DNA from 3 places in the Nonomuraea sp. NPDC049624 genome. Region 1 is predicted to be linked to each of the others. Evidence: riboswitches for the same ligand, from Rfam matches in the RefSeq annotation. Region 1 holds a riboswitch; each other region holds the start of a gene.
What was found. A riboswitch is a leader RNA that binds a small molecule or an ion and turns the genes downstream of it on or off. The one in region 1 is predicted to bind thiamine pyrophosphate.

Region 1 (5,773 bases):
CTTGACACGCTTGCGGTCGGCGCCCGGGAAGGCTTTGCGGTCGAGCTTCGCCGCGTGCATGATCGCGATGAGCGTGGCGGTGCGCTCGTCGGGGTCGGCGCCCGCGAGGACGGCCGTGACGCGTTCGCGCACGTCGGCCTCCACCTGAGGGTCCGCCTCCGGCCACCGCGTGGTCGGGAAGATGCCCAGGACCCGGCCGCGCTCCTCGGCCAGCACGCCCGCCTCGGCGAGCCTGGTGAGCAGGCGCCTGCGCAGCTTGTCCGACTGCAGCCGCTGCACCCACCACGCGGGCTTCCTGGCCTTGCCGTCCTCGGCCATGCGGGCGAGGGCGGCGTCGAGCTCGGCGTCCCCCAGCGGGGTGGGGTCCGTCACCGTCACCTTGTCGTCGGCCAGTTCGACGCGGCCCGCGGCGGCCAGCTCGGCGAGGATCGCGCCGCCGAGCGCGGGGTCGAGCTGCACGCCCCCGATGAGCTGCTTGCCTTCTGCCTCGTCGTGGGCGAGGAGGAGGAGTTCTTCAGCGATCGTCACGGTCATGTCCCGACACTAACCTCCCAGGCATGAGCATTTCGGAAAGACTTCACGCGATCGGCTGGCCCTTGCTCCAGGCGCAGCTCGACCATCCCACGGTGGCCGGCATCGGGCGCGGCGACCTGGCCGAGCCGGTCTTCCGGTCCTGGCTGGAGCAGGACTACCTGTACCTGCTCGACTACGTGCGGGTGTTCTCCAGGCTGGCCTGGCAGGCGCCGGACGGGCATCTGGGCGACCTGGTGGATCTGGCGTACTCGACGTACCACGACGAACTGCGTCTGCATCGGTCGTTGTCGGCGGAGTTCGGGGCCGATCTGGACAATGCGGTGAAGGGGCCGGCGTGTGCGGCGTACACGGCGTTCCTGCTGGAGGCGGCGGGGGCGTACGGGGAGGGGCTGGCGGCGCTTTATCCGTGTATGTGGGGATATTCGAGTCTTGGGAAGATCCTCGCCGAGAACCCGCCCGCCGAGCCGCGCTACCGGGCCTGGGTGGACACCTACGCCGACCCGGCGTTCGCGGCGCTGACCGTACGGATCGGGCAGATGATCGACGAGGCCGACCCCGACCCCGTACGGGCGGAGGCGCTGTTCGCCGAGGGCATGGCACACGAGCTCGCCTTCTGGGACGTGCCGTAGTCGCGTGCCGGTCCGGTACGCGCCATACCCTGGGGGCATGCCGGAACTTCCCGAGGTGGAGTCGCTCACCAACTTCCTGCGCGAGCGGGCGGTCGGCCGCTCGATCGCCGGCGTAGACGTCGTCGGCTTCCAGGCGCTCAAGACGTTCGACCCGCCGGTCACCGCGCTCGGCGGGCTCACCGTCACGGGCGTGTCGAGGCACGGCAAGTTCATCGACCTCGACTGCGACGGCCTGCACCTGATCATCCATCTGGCCCGCGCCGGCTGGCTGCGCTGGCGCGACGACCTGACCGGCGCGCGGCCGGTGCGGCCGGGCAAGGGGCCGCTGGCCGTACGCGTACGGCTGGCGCCCGACGACGACGGCCTGGCCCCCGGGTTCGAGCTGACCGAGGCCGGCACGCAGAAACGGCTGGCCGTCTACGTCACCGACAAACCGGAGGACGTGCCCGGCGTCGCCGCCCTGGGCCCCGACCCGCTCGATGACGCCTTCACCGTCGAGGCGCTCAAGCGCATCGTGGGCGGCAACCGCACCCAGATCAAGGGGTTGCTGCGCGACCAGAAGGTGATCGCGGGCATCGGCAACGCCTACTCCGACGAGGTGCTGCACGCGGCGAGGATGTCACCGTTCAAGATCGCCGCGACGCTGACCGACGCGCAGATCGCCGACCTGCACGAGGCCATCGTGACGACGTTGCGCGACGCCGTCGAACGGGCGCACGGGCTGGCCGCCAAAGACCTCAAGGCGGAGAAGAAGTCCGGGCTGCGCGTGCACAACCGGGCCGGCCAGCCGTGCGACGTGTGCGGCGACACCATCCGCGAGGTGTCCTTCGCCGACTCCGCGCTCCAGTACTGCCCGACCTGCCAGACGGGCGGCAAGCCGCTGGCCGACCGGCGGATGTCGCGCCTGCTCAAGTAGGGTCCCAGGCGCGGGATGATGGAGGCATGACCGTTCCAGAGATCGACGTCACCGCCGTTCCCGACGACGCCTACCTGCTCGACGTCCGCGAGCAGGACGAATGGCTCGCCGGCCACGCCCCCGAGGCCGTGCACATCCCGATGTCGCAGATCCAGGGCCGGGTCGAGGAGGTGCCCGCCGACCGCACGGTCTACGTCGTGTGCCGGGTCGGCGGCCGGTCGATGCAGGTCACGGCGTGGCTCAACCAGCTCGGGCGCGACGCCGTCAACGTGGGCGGCGGCATGCAGTCGTGGGAGTTCGCGCGCCGTCCGATGGTCAGCGAGACCGGGCAGGATCCTTTCGTGGCCTGAATGCCCCACTGTGGCGGTTCCGCCGCCATTGAGGCATGATGAGGGCGCCAACTGCATAGTCGCGGGAGCTCGGGGTGCCGGGCTGAGAGGGCAGCAACACAGCCGCTGCCGACCGCCTGAACCTGTCCGGGTAATGCCGGCGTAGGGAGTGTGCGATGACGCATGTCGTCGACGAAGTTCCGCTGACCCTTGACGGCGCGCCCCCCAAGACCCTCGGCGTCCTCGACCAGGGCGCGCTCTGGGCCAACCTCGGTGTCAGCCTCCTCGGCTTCTCCGGCGCGCTCGTCCTGATCGACCCTCTGGGCAACGCGCCGCTCAGCCTGGTGGCCGCGCTCACGGCCGCCGTGGTCGGCAGCCTCATCGGCACGGCCATGGTCGGCCTGTCGGCCATCCCCGGCACGCAGACCGGGCGGCCGGCGATGGTGCTGCTGCGCGGGCTGTTCGGGGCGAAGATGTCGTACGTCCCGTCCGTGCTGAACATCGTGCAGATGCTCGGCTGGGGGGCCTTCGAGCTCTGGGTGATCGCCAAGGCCGCGAACGCGATCTTCGGGAGCGTCCCGTACCAGGTGTGGGTGGTGGTGGCGGGGGTGCTGACCACCGCGCTCGCCGTCTGGCCGCTCGGATCGATCAGGCTGCTGCGCCGGTACGTGACCGCCGGCGTGATCGTGTCGCTGATCTGGTTCACCGTGTCGTTCCTGGGCGAGGCGCCGACGTACACGGGCGGGTCGTGGACGGCCTTCGCTCCGGCCGTCGACTACGTCATCGCCCTGTCGGTGTCGTGGGTGCCGATGGCCGCCGACTTCGCCAGGCACTCGCGTTCCAGCAGGGCCGCCTTCACCGGGGTCGTCGGCGGCTACACCGTCGCCCAGGTGGCCTGCCTGGCCCTCGGCGTGTACGCGGTGGCCATCGCGGGCGCCCAGGCGGTCGCGGCCGACGGCATGGTCGTCTTCCAGCCGTTCGTCGCGGCGCCGCTGGGCGCGCTGTTCTTCGGCATCCTGGTGCTGCGCGAGACCGACCAGTCCTTCGCCAACGTCTACTCCACCACCGTCTCGCTGCAGAACCTGATGCCGAAGGTCGACCGCCGGATCGTCTCCACCGCGATCGGCGTGCTCACCACCGCGATCGCCCTGGTCGTGGACGTCACCTCCTACGGCGCGTTCCTCGGGGTGATCGGCGCGGTGTTCGTGCCGATGTTCGCGGTGCTGGCCGTCGACTACTTCGTGCTCGGCGGCGCCGCCCGCTGGAACACCGCCGAGGACGCGCCCTCGCGCTGGCTGATGCTGCTGCCGTGGGCGCTGGGCTTCGCCGCCTACTGGTTCACCACCTCGACGCCCACGGTCGCGGGCTGGGACGGCTTCTGGGCGTCGGCCCGCGACGCCGTCGGCTTCACGCGGGAGCCGTGGATGAACGGCGCGCTCGGCGGCGCGCTGGTCGCGGCCGTGGTGACGCTGGTCATCGGCGTGCTCGGCCGGCGTCGCTCAGCGGCCCGCTGAGGCCCGGCGTTCGACGTTGAGCAGGTGCTGCTTGGCGGCCACGCCTCCGGCGTAGTCGCCGAGCTCGCCGTCCTCACGGACCACCCGATGACAGGGCACGATCACGCACACGGGGTTGGCGCCGACCGCGTTGCCCACCGCGCGCAGGGCGCGCGGCCGCCCGATGCTCGCGCCGATCTCCTCGTACGTCGTGGTCGTGCCGTAGGGCACGGCCATGGTCTTCTGCAGCACGGTACGGGCGAACGGCGTGGCCAGCGCGAGGTCGACCGGCGTGGCGAAGGTGCGCAGCCGGCCGGAGAAGTACGCGTCGAGCTCCCGGCGCACCGGGTCGAGGCGGCGGGCGTCGGGCCCGATGAACGTGCCGACCTCCTTGGCCACCCGCTCGAACACGGTGTTCTCGGCCTCGAAACTGCAGGCCGCGATGCCCTTGCCGGTCACCGCGAGCACCAGCCTGCCCACCGCGCCGTCGTAGGTGCCGAACGCGATGTCCGGGGGCCCCTCGCCCTTGTAGGTACTGGAGGTCACTCTCAGCAGGGCATCGAGATCGCTGCTCGACATGCCGCTCACCCGTTTCAGCCACCGGAATCTTCGTGAGCGCAGCGTATCGGACGGATCGCCCGTCAGACCCACCACGCCACGTGCACTATGGAGGTGTGGGATACGCATGGGTCGGGAGTGACGAGGAGATCGCTCGCGCCGTGCTCGCCGGGTCCCCCAACGCCGTGGTGGCGCTCGACCGCGACCAGAGCGTGCTGGTCTGGAACGCGGCGGCCGAGCACCTGTTCGGCTGGACGGCGGCCGAGATACTGGGTCGCCGGGCGCCGATCGTCCCCGACGAGCTGGCCGCCGAGCACAACGCGGTGCTGGAGCGCGTACGCACCGGGGGGCAGGTGTCGCTGCGCACCAAGCGCGTCCACAAGGACGGCAGGCCGCTCGATCTGCGCGTGGACATCAACGCCCTGCGCATGGGCAACTCCGTGGTCGGCTACGTCCTGGCCCACCATCCCGCGCGGGCCGACGAGGTCGCCGGGCTGCGCATGGAACGCCGGGCGAGGCTGGTGCGCCGGCTCACCGACGTGGTCGGCGACATCAACTCGGAGCTGGAGCTGCCGGCCGTGCTCGACCGCATCTCGGCCAGCCTCACCGAGCTCACGGGTGCGGACGCGGGCGGGTTCGTGCTGATCGAGGGGGAGCGGCTGCGGCTGGTCAGCACGTACCGGCTGCCGGAGACGCTCAGGGGCACCACCACCGGCCTGCGGACGAGCCTGGTGGACAAACTCTTACGCACGGGCAAGACCGTCATGCTGGAGTCCCAGGGGCTCGGCGACCTGGTGTGGGCCAGCCTCGACGGGCTGCACACGATCGCGCTCGGCCTGGCCGCGGTCGGCGGCCGCCCCTACGGCGCCCTCTACGCGCTGTTCGCCGGGCCCGCCCCCGGCCACCTGGAGCTGGAGCTGCTGGAGCTGCTGGCCGGGCACGCCGGCATCGCGGTCGGCAACGCGGTGGCCTACCAGGAGGCGGTGCGGCAGCGGGCGCACGAGCGGGCCGTGTTCGACGCCAGCGCCGACGGCATCGCCGTGCTGGACGGCGCCGGCCGGGTCGTGCGCTGGAACCCCGCCGCGGCCGAGCTGACCGCCTTCCCCGCCGACGCGGTGATCGGCGGTCCGCCGCCGTTCCCGCTGCCCAGCCCCGGCGAGAAGCTCACCTTCCAGATGGAGAACGGCCGCTGGCTGGACGTGGTGAGCGCGCGGATCGAGGAGACCGGCGAGATCGTCATCGACTTCCGCGACGTCACCCAGGCCAAGGAGCTGGAGGAGGCCAAGGACCTCTTCCTGGCCACGACCAGCCACG
Region 2 (5,773 bases), on a different contig from region 1:
CTCTTCGGCGGCCTTTATCAGCGCGGCGCGGGGATCGCCGGGCACGAGTTCCGTGGTCACCTCGGCGCCCAGTTCGCGGGCCCGCCGTTCGGCGGCCGCGAGCACCTCCTTGGCGCCGTCGCGCATCCACTTGCCCACCTCCGCGTACCGGCCGGAGATGGGGCGGCAGACCCAGTCGGGCACCACGTGGGCCACGGTCAGCGACACCCCGCGCAGCACTGCCTCCTTGGCGGCCCAGTCGACGGACAGCAGTCCGGTCGGCGAGCCGTCGACACCTGCGACGATCATGGTCAGGCCACGTAACATTCCACTTCGGCGCGGCGATAGGCCAAGCCCTGTCTGGTGGACTCGTCGATGCACGCGCGCTCGGCCTTGCTGAGGAGCAGTTCGCCGCAGACCGTCACGCCGGAGTACGTCCGGCAGTCGAGTGAACGGTTGCGCCGGCCGATACGGTAGTTGTCCTTGACCGCCTGCCTGCACTTCTGGCGCAGGGCCTGTGTGTCGGCGTAGCGGCACTGGGCGGTCAGCGTCCGGTATTGCTGCTTGCTCACTTCCTGCTGCTCGATGCCGTCCCCAGAGGCGGCAGCCGGTCCGATCGTGGTGAGAGCCACGATCGCGGCCACAGCGGCGATCTTCATCATAGTTCCCCTGAGGGAGTCCGTACCGCCAGGGGCGATCGCCAAACCTTGGGGTGATCGCCATGCTGACGCTCCGGTGCGACGAGCCCGCCCCCGGTTGGGAAGGACACGTCCTGCCGATCGGCAACGGAGCGCTCGGCGCGTGCGTGTTCGGGGCGCTTGCGACCGAGCGCGTCCAGCTCGACGAGAAGCCGTTGCGGACCGGCGGTCCGGGCAGCGCGGAGCCCGGCGGATCCGGCAACTGGCCGACGGACCGTCCCGGCGCTCCGGGCGGCGTGCGGCGGGTCATCGACGAGCGGGGTTCGATGGCGCCGGAGGAGGTGGCCGCGAGGTGGCCGCGATCCTGGGAAACCCGTCCTACAGCACGGGGAATTTCGCCTCCTACCCGGCGCACGCCATCGTCGGCAGGCTGACGGCGCGACTTCCGGGACCGGTGGGGTTCATGTTGCGCATTGGCATTGCGCATGACGGCGGTGAGGACGAGATGACGGCCGAGGCCGGACGGCTGACCTGGGCGGACGGCGTGCCGGTCGAGGTCAGGCCGGTGTCGGCGCGCGGCGGGACCGCGCGGCTGCGCGGCCCCGGGTTCGCACTCGCCCTGGAGATCAGGCCAGAGGAAAGCTCGCCTGGAGACCAGGCGAGAGGACGAGAGGAAAGGTCGCCCTGGAGGCCAGGGCAGGGGAGAGCGCGCCCTGGAGACCAGACCAGGGGAGAGCTCGACCTGGGGGGACTAGGGCAGCGGGGAGCTGCGCGCTGTCGCCAGCACGCTGAACCACGTGCGGTGGGTGACGTTCGTCTCGTGCCAGGCGACCGCGAACCCGGCCGCGTCCAGCACCGCGAGCAGGTCGCCCGCGTCGCGGTGGACGAACCAGCGCTCGTACTCCGTCCGGTACGGCACCGGCTCCCAGCCCTCGTTGTCGCCCAGGGCGGTGATCAGCGCGAGCACCCCGCCGGGGCGCAGCGCCGCGTGCCAGGCGCGCAGCGTCGCCTCGGTCTGCTCGGACGGCACGTGCACGAGGGCCGCGGCCGACCAGACGCCGTCCAGGGACGCCGGCGACAGCGGCGGCCGCCGCAGATCGCCCAGGACGGTGGGCACGCCGCGCCCGGTGGCGAGCCTGGCCATCTCGAGCGACAGGTCCACGGCCACGGTGGTCAGGCCGCGTCCGGCGAACCAGGCAGACTCGCGCCCCGGGCCGCATCCCAGGTCGGCGACCGTGGCTCCGGCGGGCAGGGCTGAGACGAACCGGTCGCGGAAGCCCGCGACGGAGGGTGACGGATCGGCGACCTGCTCGTCGTACTGGCGCGCGATGCGGTCGTAGGTGGCGGTCGTGTGCGCAATGGGATCAGACATCCCCTTGATCCTGCCACGCGCGGGGTTATGATCGCGGTGACCAACGCGGGAGCCCGGTGCGGACCGGGCTGAGAGGACGGCTGTCAGCCGCCGACCGCCAGAACCTGCTCCGGATAATGCCGGCGAAGGGAGTTTGCGCGATGAGCGACGCGCGCTTTTCCAAGATCCACATCGGTGACCTTCAGGTGCCGATGCGCGAGGTCAGGCTGTCGAACGGCACGTCGGTGCGGCTCTACGACACCTCGGGGCCGTCGCGCACCGACCGCTCGGCGTGGGGGTCGCCGGTCACCCAGCTCGGCGCCGCGCGGCGCGGCTTGGTGACCAAGGAGATGGAGTTCGTGGCCGTCCGGGAGGGTATGACCCCCGAGTTCGTCCGGCAGGAGGTCGCGGCCGGGCGGGCGGTCATCCCCGCCAACGTCAACCATCCCGAGTCCGAGCCGATGGCGATCGGCCGGAACTTCCTGGTAAAGATCAACGCCAACATCGGCAACTCCGCCGTCACCTCCTCGATCGAGGAGGAGGTCGAGAAGATGACGTGGGCCACCCGGTGGGGCGCCGACACCGTCATGGACCTGTCCACCGGGCCGAACATCCACGAGACCCGCGAGCAGATCATCCGCAGCTCGCCCGTCCCGGTCGGGACCGTGCCCGTCTACCAGGCGCTGGAGAAGGTGGGCGGGCGTCCGGAGGCGCTGTCGTGGGAGGTCTACCGCGACACCCTGATCGAGCAGTGCGAGCAGGGCGTCGACTACGTGACGGTGCACGCGGGCGTGCGGCTGGCGCACGTCCCGCTGACCGCCCGCCGCAAGACCGGGATCGTCTCGCGCGGGGGCTCGATCATGGCCGCCTGGTGCCTGGCCCACCACCGCGAGAGCTTCCTGTACGAGCACTTCGACGAGATGTGCGCCCTGCTGGCCCGCTACGACGTGACGTTCTCGCTGGGCGACGGGCTGCGCCCCGGGTCGATCGCGGACGCCAACGACGAGGCCCAGTTCGCCGAACTGCGCACCTTGGGCGAGCTGACCAAGATCGCACATGCGCACGACGTGCAGGTGATGATCGAGGGCCCCGGCCACGTGCCCATGCACAAGATCAAGGAGAACGTCGACCTCCAGCGCGAGCTCTGCGACGACGTGCCCTTCTACACCCTCGGCCCGCTCGTCACCGACATCGCCCCCGGCTACGACCACATCACCTCGGGCATCGGCGCCGCCATGATCGCCTGGTACGGCACCGCCATGCTCTGCTACGTCACCCCCAAGGAGCACCTCGGCCTGCCCAACCGCGACGACGTCAAGACCGGCGTGATCACGTACAAGATCGCGGCGCACGCGGCGGACCTGGCCAAGGGGCACCCGCAGGCCCAGGCGTGGGACGACGCCCTGTCGGACGCCCGGTTCGAGTTCCGCTGGGAGGACCAGTTCGACCTGTCGCTCGACCCGGACACCGCCCGCGCCTTCCACGACGAGACCCTGCCGGCCGCACCCGCCAAGACCGCGCACTTCTGCTCGATGTGCGGCCCGAAGTTCTGCTCGATGAAGCTCAGCCACGAGGTGCGGGCGGGCATGGCGGACAAGGCGGCCGAGTTCCTCGGGAAGGGCGGCTCGATCTACCTCTGATTTTCGTGAAGCCCGGGGGCCGGCCCGCGCGGTCAGCCCGGGAGCGTCTCGCCGCCGATCGGGGCCAGCACCTCGCCCGTGTAGTACGAGGACAGCCGGTCGGCGGCGAAGAACACGTACGAAGGGGCGATCTCGTCGGGGTCGGCGGCCCGCTTCATGGGCACCTGCGCGCCGAACTTCTCCACCTTCTCCTCCGGCATCGTGGCCGGGATCAGCGGCGTCCAGACCGGGCCGGGGGCGACGGCGTTGATCCTGATGCCGCGCTCGACCAGGTTCTGGGCCATGGAGTAGGTGAAGGCGTTGATCGCGCCCTTCGTCGCGGCGTAGTCGATGAGGGTCTTGTTGCCGCGCAGGCCGTTGATCGAGGAGGTGTTCACGATCGCGCTGCCCTCCCGCAGGTGCGGCAGCGCGGCCTTGGTGACGCGGTAGTAGCTGTGGATGTTGACCGCGAACGTGTGCTCCCACTGCTCGTCCGTCAGCTCCTCCAGGGAGTCGACCGGCGCCTGGAAGGCCACGTTGTTGACCAGGACGTCCAGGCCGCCCAGCTCGGCGACCGCCTGCTCCACGACCGTCGCGCAGTGGTCGCGGTCGCCCAGGTCGCCGGGCAGCAGCACGCAGCGCCGTCCCTCCTGCTCGACCAGGCCGCGGGTGTGGTTGGCGTCGTCGTGCTCGTCGAGGTAGGCGATGGCGACGTCCGCGCCCTCCTTGGCGAACGCCACCGCGACCGCCCGGCCGATGCCCGAGTCACCGCCGGTGATCAGCGCCTTCTTGCCCGCCAGCAGGTTCCTGCCCTCGTAGCCGCGCATCTCGTCGCGCGGCTCGGGGGACATCTCGTCCGTACGGCCCGGGTACGGCTGGGTCTGGGGTGGTGGTGTCTCCGACATGTCCGGCGATCTTCCCTCGACGGGGTATCGGTAACGTCATGCTTTGCCCAGATCACCCCTTCTGGAAGGGCTGGGGCGGTCAGCCGGCGATGGCCGCGCGCCGGAACAGGTCCGCGGGCATCTCCTCGTCCAGCCTCCAGGTGACGGCCATCGGGCGTTCGCCCTTGTGCTCGACGTAGCGGGCCGTGCCGTGGAAGACGTACGGCTCGGGGTGACGGTGGTCGTTCTCCGTGCGTTCCCTGGTGAACAGCAGGACGTGGCTGCCGGTTTGCTCGTGCCTCTGATAGCGCAGGCCGGTGGCCGACCCCGCCCCGGTCCGGTTCTGGGACTCCCAGTGGAACAGCTCCGGGGTCAGGGCGTAGTCGCGGTACATGGTCTGCGGGGAGAACTCCTTCTCGTTCTTGCGCAGGGTGACGAAGAGGGCGTCGCAGCGGGTGGCCGGGCACCACGCCACGCCCTCCCGCATGGTGGCGGGCACCGAACCGCCGAGGCTCGCCCAGCCCAGAGCGGCCAGGACCTCGTCGGCCGAGTAGTGGCCGTTGAGGACCAGCGGCACGCCGGCGAGCGTCGCGGGGAGCGGCTTGGTCACGTGGCGCGGGCGCTCCACGCCGTAGGCGAGGACGTCCAGGATCTCCGCGCACAGGTCCGGCTCGGCCCGCAACCGGTCCAGGCCCTCGTCGTAGGTGGCGAAGCCGCCGCCGTCCCGCCAGAAGGAGAAGAACAACATGCGGGCGAACGCCTGCGTGATCGGCGGGCAGTCGTCGTAGCGGGGCCCGTCGGGACGCAGCAGGCCGGCGTAGGCCGCGGCCCGCGGGCGGTCGTCGACGTGGAGCAGCGCGCGGACCCGGCGGCCCAGGGCGTTCTCCAGCGGGGAGGCGGGGGCGGTGAGCAGGCCGGACCGGCGCAGCAGGTCGGTCCAGTAGCGGCGGTTGCGGTACAGGTCGTCGATGTCGCGGCCGCTCGCCTCCAGGTACTTCACGAGCGACGTCTCGGCGAGCGACCGGATCTCCTGCGTGACCATGGTGACCGTCGCGCTCAGATGGATCCGCAGCTCGTCGAGCAGGCGGTCTTTGGTGACCCGGTCCAGGACGATCTGCGAGCCCGACGGCAGCAGCGGGAAGTCGTTCCTGACCTGCGTCTCCAGCCGCCCTCGGACGAAGCCGGTGAGCGCCTGGAAGCGGTTGCCGAAGCGGTACTCCTTGCGGTGCTGGCCGACGAAGTCGAGGACGGTCAGCACGTCCTTGTCGGGCGTGCGGCGCAGGCCGCGGCCGAGCTGCTGCA
Region 3 (5,773 bases), on a different contig from region 1:
CCTGCACGTACTTGGTCTGGGAGAAGTACCAGCCGGTCAGCGCCACCGCGACGACCATGACCGCGGCGAGCGCGACCAGGAACCAGTTGGGCCGGAACGAACGTCCGGACGGCGGCGGCGGCGACACCGGCGGCGTCACCTCGGCGCGCGGCTGGATCAGCGTGTGGGCGGGCGCGGCCAGCGGCATCGACGGGGCGCCCGCGCCGCTCGGCCGCGGCGGCATCGACTGGTTGAACACCGCCGTCATGGCCGGCGGGGTGCTCAGCCGGGGCAACATCCGGTGGGCGTCGACCGCCTCCACCAGCATCGCCGTGGCGTCGGCCGGGCGGTCGTGGGGCTCGCGGGCCGTGGCGTGCCCGACCAGCGTGTCGATCAGCGGCGGCACCTCGGGCACCAGCGACGACGGCGGCGGCACCGTGTCGTGCACGTGCCGGTAGGCCACCGACATCGGCGTCTCGCCGTCGTAGGGCTGCTGCCCGGTCACCAGCTCGAACAGCATGATGCCCGCGGCGTAGACGTCGCTGCGCACGTCGGCGCCGCCGGTGGTGACCTGCTCGGGCGACATGTAGCCGATCGTGCCGATCATCACGCCGGTACGGGTCTGGTTGGTCGCCTCGATCGCCCTGGCCAGCCCGAAGTCGACGACCTTGACCCGGCCGTCGTCGGTCATCAGCACGTTCTCGGGCTTCACGTCGCGGTGGACCATCCCGGCCTGGTGGGCCGCGCCCAGGGCGGCCAGCACCGGGATCATGATCTCCAGCGCCTCGCGGGCGGGCAGCCTGCCGCGCTCGCGCAGGATGTCGCGCAGCGTGCGGCCCGGCACGTACTCCATCGACAGGTAGACGACGTCGGTGTCGGTGCCCTGGTCGAAGACGTGCACCACGTTGGGGTGGGACAGGCTGGCCACCGACTTGGCCTCGCCGATGAACCTGCGGACGAAGGCCGGGTCCTCGGCGAGCGAGCGGTGCATGACCTTCAACGCGACAGTGCGATCCAGCCGGACGTCGAGCGCCAGGTAGACGGTCGCCATACCGCCCCGGGCGATCCGGCTCTCGATGCGGTAACGCCCATCGAGGAGCCGCCCGACCAGGGGGTCCGCAGTCGTCTTATCCACCACCCCCCTGAGTTTACGGGCGTTTTGCCACCGGCAGGGCCCGCGCGCCCGAAACCGATGCGGAGACGTTCCCGCGGAAGCGGCCCCGACCGGCGGGAGGGCCGGCGCGAGCCGGCCCGCCGGGGGCCAGGGGTGTCTCCCGGGCGTCGCTAGGGGGTCGTCGGCGAGGACGCCTCGGCGTAGCGCCGGCGCGGGATCCGGCCCGCCTGCCGCGCCTGGCGTCCGGCCGCCACGGCCGCCCTCATCGCCGAGGCCATGAGCTCGGGCCGCTGTGCCCGGGTGACCGCCGTGGCCAGCAGCACCGCGTCGCAGCCCAGCTCCATGGCCAGGGCGGCGTCGCTGGCCGTGCCGATGCCGGCGTCGAGGATCACCGGCACCCCGGCGGCCTCCACGATCAGCTCGATGTTGTGCGGGTTCCTGATCCCGAGCCCCGAGCCGATCGGCGCGCCCAGCGGCATCACCGCCGCGCAGCCGGCCTGCTCCAGCCGCCGCGCCAGCGCCGGGTCGTCGCCGATGTACGGCAGCACCACGAACCCGTCGGCCACCAGCCGCTCGGCCGCGTCGAAGGTCTCGATCGGGTCGGGCAGCAGCGTGCGCTCGTCGGAGATGACCTCGAGCTTGACCCAGTTCGTCCCCAGCGCCTCGCGGGCCAGCCGGGCCGTCAGCACGGCGTCGCCCGCGGTGAAGCAGCCCGCGGTGTTCGGCAGCACCTTGATGTCGCGGCGGCGCAGCACGTCGAGGACCGAGCCGCGGGCGCCGGGGTCGAGCCGCCGCATGGCCACCGTGGTCAGCTCGGTTCCCGAGGCGACCAGGGCCTGGTCGAGCACGTCCAGAGAGGGCGCGCCGCCGGTGCCCATGATGAGCCGGGAGGCGAACTTCTCCCCGGCGATGATCAGCTCATCCACCCTGCACCGCCGTCAGCACCTCGACGCGGTCGCGGTCGCCGAGCGCCGTCGTCTCCCACGAGCTCCGCGTGACCACCTCGTCGTTCACGGCCACGGCCACGCCGGTGGTGGCCGTGGTCAGCGTCCGTACGGCCTGGGCCACGGTGGTGCCGTCGGCCACCTCGTGCGCGGCGCCGTTGATCGTCACAATCATGAAATATCCCGAAATCTCGCGGGCGAGCACAGCGCGGCCAGCTCGCCCTCCTCACCCGTCAGAATCCCCGCGCCCGCCGAAAGCCCCGCGCCCGTCGAGAGCCCCGCCGTCTGGGCCGCAGTCCGGGCCGCCGTCTGTGTGCCTGTCCGGGCCGTTGCCGGGGGCGCCGTCGTCGCGGGCGGGGGCGTCGCGGGCGGTGTCAGCACCGCCGCCGTGACCAGGGCGGCCGTGAGGGGGGCCAGCAGCACCCCGCCCCGATGGTGGCCGGTCGCCAGCACCAGCCCCGGCGCCTCGCCCGCCCCGATGATCGGCAGGTTGTCGGGGGTGCCCGGACGCAGCCCGGCGACCACGTCGGCGACCTCCAGCTCGGTGACGCCCGGCACCAGCTCCCTGGCGTCGCGCAGCAGCTCGTAGAGCCCGCCCGCGGTCACCCGGGTGTCGAACCCCAGCTCCTCCTGGGTCGCCCCGAGCACCAGCTCGCCGTCGCCCCTGGGGACGAGGTAGACGGGCGTGCCGTGCACCGTCCCGCGTACGCACCGCCCGAGCAGCGGCTGCGCCGAGCGCAACCGCATGATCTGCCCCTTGACCGGCCGGACGGGCACGTCGGCCAGCTCCCCGCTCCACGCCCCGGCGGCCAGCACCACCCGCTCGGCCGCGATCTCCCGCACCGCCGGCTCAGGCTGACCGGGCACGGGCTCAAGCCGCACCCCCGTCACAGCGCCGCCGGTCCCGGAACTGCTCCAAGGGCTGGTCCCAGCGCCTGCCACGGCGTCTGGAACGGCGTCGCCGTCGCGCAGCAGTCCGGTCACCCGCGCCCGCACCACGGGCACGCCCAGCCGGTCGAGCGCGCCCAGCAGCGCCGCCGTGACCCGGCGCGGATCGACCCAGGCGTCACCGGGGGCCAGCAGCCCCCCGCGCACCGAAGGGGCCAGCATGGGCTCCAGACGGCGGCACTCGCGCCCGGTCAGCCGCTCGACCCGCAGCCCCAGCTTGTCCATGAACGCCGCCAGGTCGTCGAGCGCCGCGAGGTCGTCGGCCCCGAAGGCGACGTCGAGCGTGCCGTCGGCGCGCAGGTCGAGCGCCCGGCCGCCAGCCCCCTCCGGCCCGATCATCCCGAACGCGCCCCCGAACGCCTCCCCGGCCCTCGCCCCGGCCCCGCCACCGGGACCGCCGCTCAGCCCCGTGCCGAGACCTGCCCCAGAACCCGCACCGAAGTCCGGGCCGAGACCAGCGTCGGCGGCCAGCTCGGCGGCGAAGGACGGCCACCGCCGGAGCGAGGCGGCCCCCAGCCGCAGCAGCGGCTCCTCGGTGTAGGCGACCTCGCTGACGGGCGCCAGCATCCCGGCCGCCGCGTAGGACGCCCCGCGCCCCGGGGCCGGGTCGACCACCGTGACGGGCAGCCCCTCGCGGGCCAGCCGCCAGGCGATCGACAACCCGACGACCCCGCCGCCCACGATCACATTCATCCGCGCTCCCTTCGCCGGCATGATCCGGATCAGGTGTCTTGCGGTCGAAGGCCCGCTCAAGCCTTCCTCTCAGCCCGGTGACGGCCGGACTCCCGCGCGTCTTGCGCCTCCAGCCTACGGCCTCGGCGCGACGTGCCGGCACCGCCCCCGTTATGGTCATGAACGTGAACCATGTCGTAGTGGTGGGAGCGGGCCTGGCCGGGCTGCGCAGCGCGGAGGCGCTGCGCGGGCGCGGCTTCACCGGACGGATCACGCTGATCGGCCAGGAGCGCCATCGGCCCTACGACCGTCCGCCGTTGTCCAAGGCCGTCCTGTCCGGCGCGGCCGACTCCAGCTTCCTGGAGGCCGACCTCGACGCGCTGGAGGTCGACTTCTGGCCGGGCGTCACCGCCAAGGCGCTGCGCGAGGGCGTCGTGGAGACGACCGAGGGCGAGCTCGGCTACGACGGCCTGGTGATCGCCACCGGCACCGAGCCGATCACCGTGCCCGGCGACGGCCCCCAGCACGTCCTGCGCACTCTCGACGACGCCCACGAGCTGCGCGCCGGCCTGGTGGCCGGGGCCCACGTGGCGATCATCGGCGCCGGCTGGATCGGCGCCGAGGTCGCCACCGCCGCGCGCAAGGCCGGCTGCTCGGTGACCGTGATCGAGGCCGGCCCCGCCCCGCTGGCCAACGCCGTGGGCCCGGAGATCGGCGCCCGCACCCGACACTGGTACGACGGCATCGACCTGCGCCTGAACACCATGGTCGACGAGGTGGACGAGGGCGGCGTGCGGCTGGTGGGCGGCGAGTTCGTCCAGGCGCACGTGGTCGTCACGGGCATCGGCGTGCGCCCGGCCGTCGAATGGCTGGCCGGCTCCGACATCGACCTGCACAACGGCGTCGTCACCGACGAGCACCTGCGCACGTCCATGCCGAACGTGGTCGCCGCCGGAGACTGCGCGGCCTGGTGGTCGCGCCGCTACGGCGTCCGCCTGCGCGTCGAGCACTGGGACACCGCGCTCGGCTCGCCCGAGGTCGCCGCCGCGACCCTGCTGGGGGAGGAGGCCGTCTACGACCCGGCGCCCTACTTCTGGTCCGAGCAGTTCGGCCACATGGTCCAGTACATCGGCCACCACCCCTCCGGCGACCGCCTGCTCTACCGGGGCGAGCCCGAGGGCAAGTGGTCGGCCGTCTGGCTGACCTCCGGCGACACCCTCGCCGCCGTGCTCGCCGTCGACCGGCCCCGGGACTACGTGCAGGGCCGTAGGATCATCGAAGGCGGGCACCGCCTCGACACAGAACGCCTGGTAGATCCAGAGGTCCCCCTACGGGATTGTGTTGTTTGAGCAAGGACGGCATGTGGTAGTTGTGGTTTCGTGACGCTTTCTGTTGCACAGATCGACCGGGAGACCGACCAGCTCGTCGACGAGTGGCTCACTCTCCCCGAAGTGGCCTCACGCCTCGAGCTCTCGATCGGGCGGGCCAAGCAACTCCTCAAGGACCACAAGCTGCTCGGCGTGCGCCGCGGCGGCGGCGGGCCACAGGTTCCCGCGGTGTTCCTCGACGGTAAGGACGTGATGAAGGGCCTGCCCGGCACACTGACCGTGTTGCAGGACGCCGGCTACGACGACGTCGAGTCGCTGCGCTGGCTCTTCACCCCAGACGAGTCCCTGCCGGGGTCGCCCATCGAGGCGATCAAGGCCGGCCGTCACACGGAGGTCAAGCGGCGTGCCCAGGCCCTCGGTTTCTGAGGCCCGCCTCTATCTCTGCACCGACGGCCGCCGCGACCGCGGCGACCTGGCAGAGTTCCTCGACTCGGTGCTGGCCGGCGGCGTGGACATCATCCAGCTGCGGGAGAAGGGCCTGGAGGCACGCGAAGAACTCGCGCTCCTGGAAGTCTTCCGCGACGCCTGCGACCGGCACGGCAAGCTGCTGGCCGTCAACGACCGGGCGGACATCGCCTTCGCCGCCCGGCCCGACGTGCTCCACCTGGGGCAGGACGACCTTCCCGTGACGGTCGCGCGAGAGATACTCGGCGACGACATCGTCATCGGCCGGTCCACCCACTCCGTCGCCGAGGCGTCCGCCGCGGCCGTGGAGGAGGGCGTCGACT

Region 2: linked by a shared signal. The riboswitch ahead of thiC (phosphomethylpyrimidine synthase ThiC) and the one ahead of AB0J76_RS03875 (cytosine permease) in region 1 are both predicted to bind thiamine pyrophosphate.
Region 3: linked by a shared signal. The riboswitch ahead of AB0J76_RS26085 (FAD-dependent oxidoreductase) and the one ahead of AB0J76_RS03875 (cytosine permease) in region 1 are both predicted to bind thiamine pyrophosphate.

Annotation. Positions count from the first base shown of each region.
Region 1 is NZ_JBFAOR010000001.1:721,925-727,697, reverse strand. It holds gene AB0J76_RS03895 (GPP34 family phosphoprotein) at 1-534, opposite strand, end outside; gene AB0J76_RS03890 (TenA family protein) at 558-1,163, shown strand; gene AB0J76_RS03885 (DNA-formamidopyrimidine glycosylase family protein) at 1,201-2,079, shown strand; gene AB0J76_RS03880 (rhodanese-like domain-containing protein) at 2,106-2,429, shown strand; TPP riboswitch at 2,481-2,594, shown strand; gene AB0J76_RS03875 (cytosine permease) at 2,585-3,922, shown strand; gene AB0J76_RS03870 (methylated-DNA--[protein]-cysteine S-methyltransferase) at 3,908-4,447, opposite strand; gene AB0J76_RS03865 (PAS domain-containing sensor histidine kinase) at 4,576-5,773, shown strand, end outside.
Region 2 is NZ_JBFAOR010000002.1:459,513-465,285, reverse strand. It holds gene AB0J76_RS08470 (universal stress protein) at 1-288, opposite strand, end outside; gene AB0J76_RS08465 (hypothetical protein) at 291-641, opposite strand; gene AB0J76_RS08460 (glycoside hydrolase N-terminal domain-containing protein) at 701-1,051, shown strand; gene AB0J76_RS08455 (class I SAM-dependent methyltransferase) at 1,369-1,989, opposite strand; TPP riboswitch at 2,025-2,137, shown strand; gene thiC (phosphomethylpyrimidine synthase ThiC) at 2,130-3,608, shown strand; gene AB0J76_RS08445 (SDR family oxidoreductase) at 3,641-4,492, opposite strand; gene AB0J76_RS08440 (DUF3427 domain-containing protein) at 4,572-5,773, opposite strand, start outside.
Region 3 is NZ_JBFAOR010000006.1:306,214-311,986, reverse strand. It holds gene pknB (Stk1 family PASTA domain-containing Ser/Thr kinase) at 1-1,114, opposite strand, end outside; gene AB0J76_RS26095 (thiazole synthase) at 1,264-2,019, opposite strand; gene thiS (sulfur carrier protein ThiS) at 2,012-2,212, opposite strand; gene AB0J76_RS26085 (FAD-dependent oxidoreductase) at 2,209-3,678, opposite strand; TPP riboswitch at 3,668-3,784, opposite strand; gene AB0J76_RS26080 (FAD-dependent oxidoreductase) at 3,837-5,006, shown strand; gene AB0J76_RS26075 (Rv2175c family DNA-binding protein) at 5,037-5,411, shown strand; gene thiE (thiamine phosphate synthase) at 5,389-5,773, shown strand, end outside.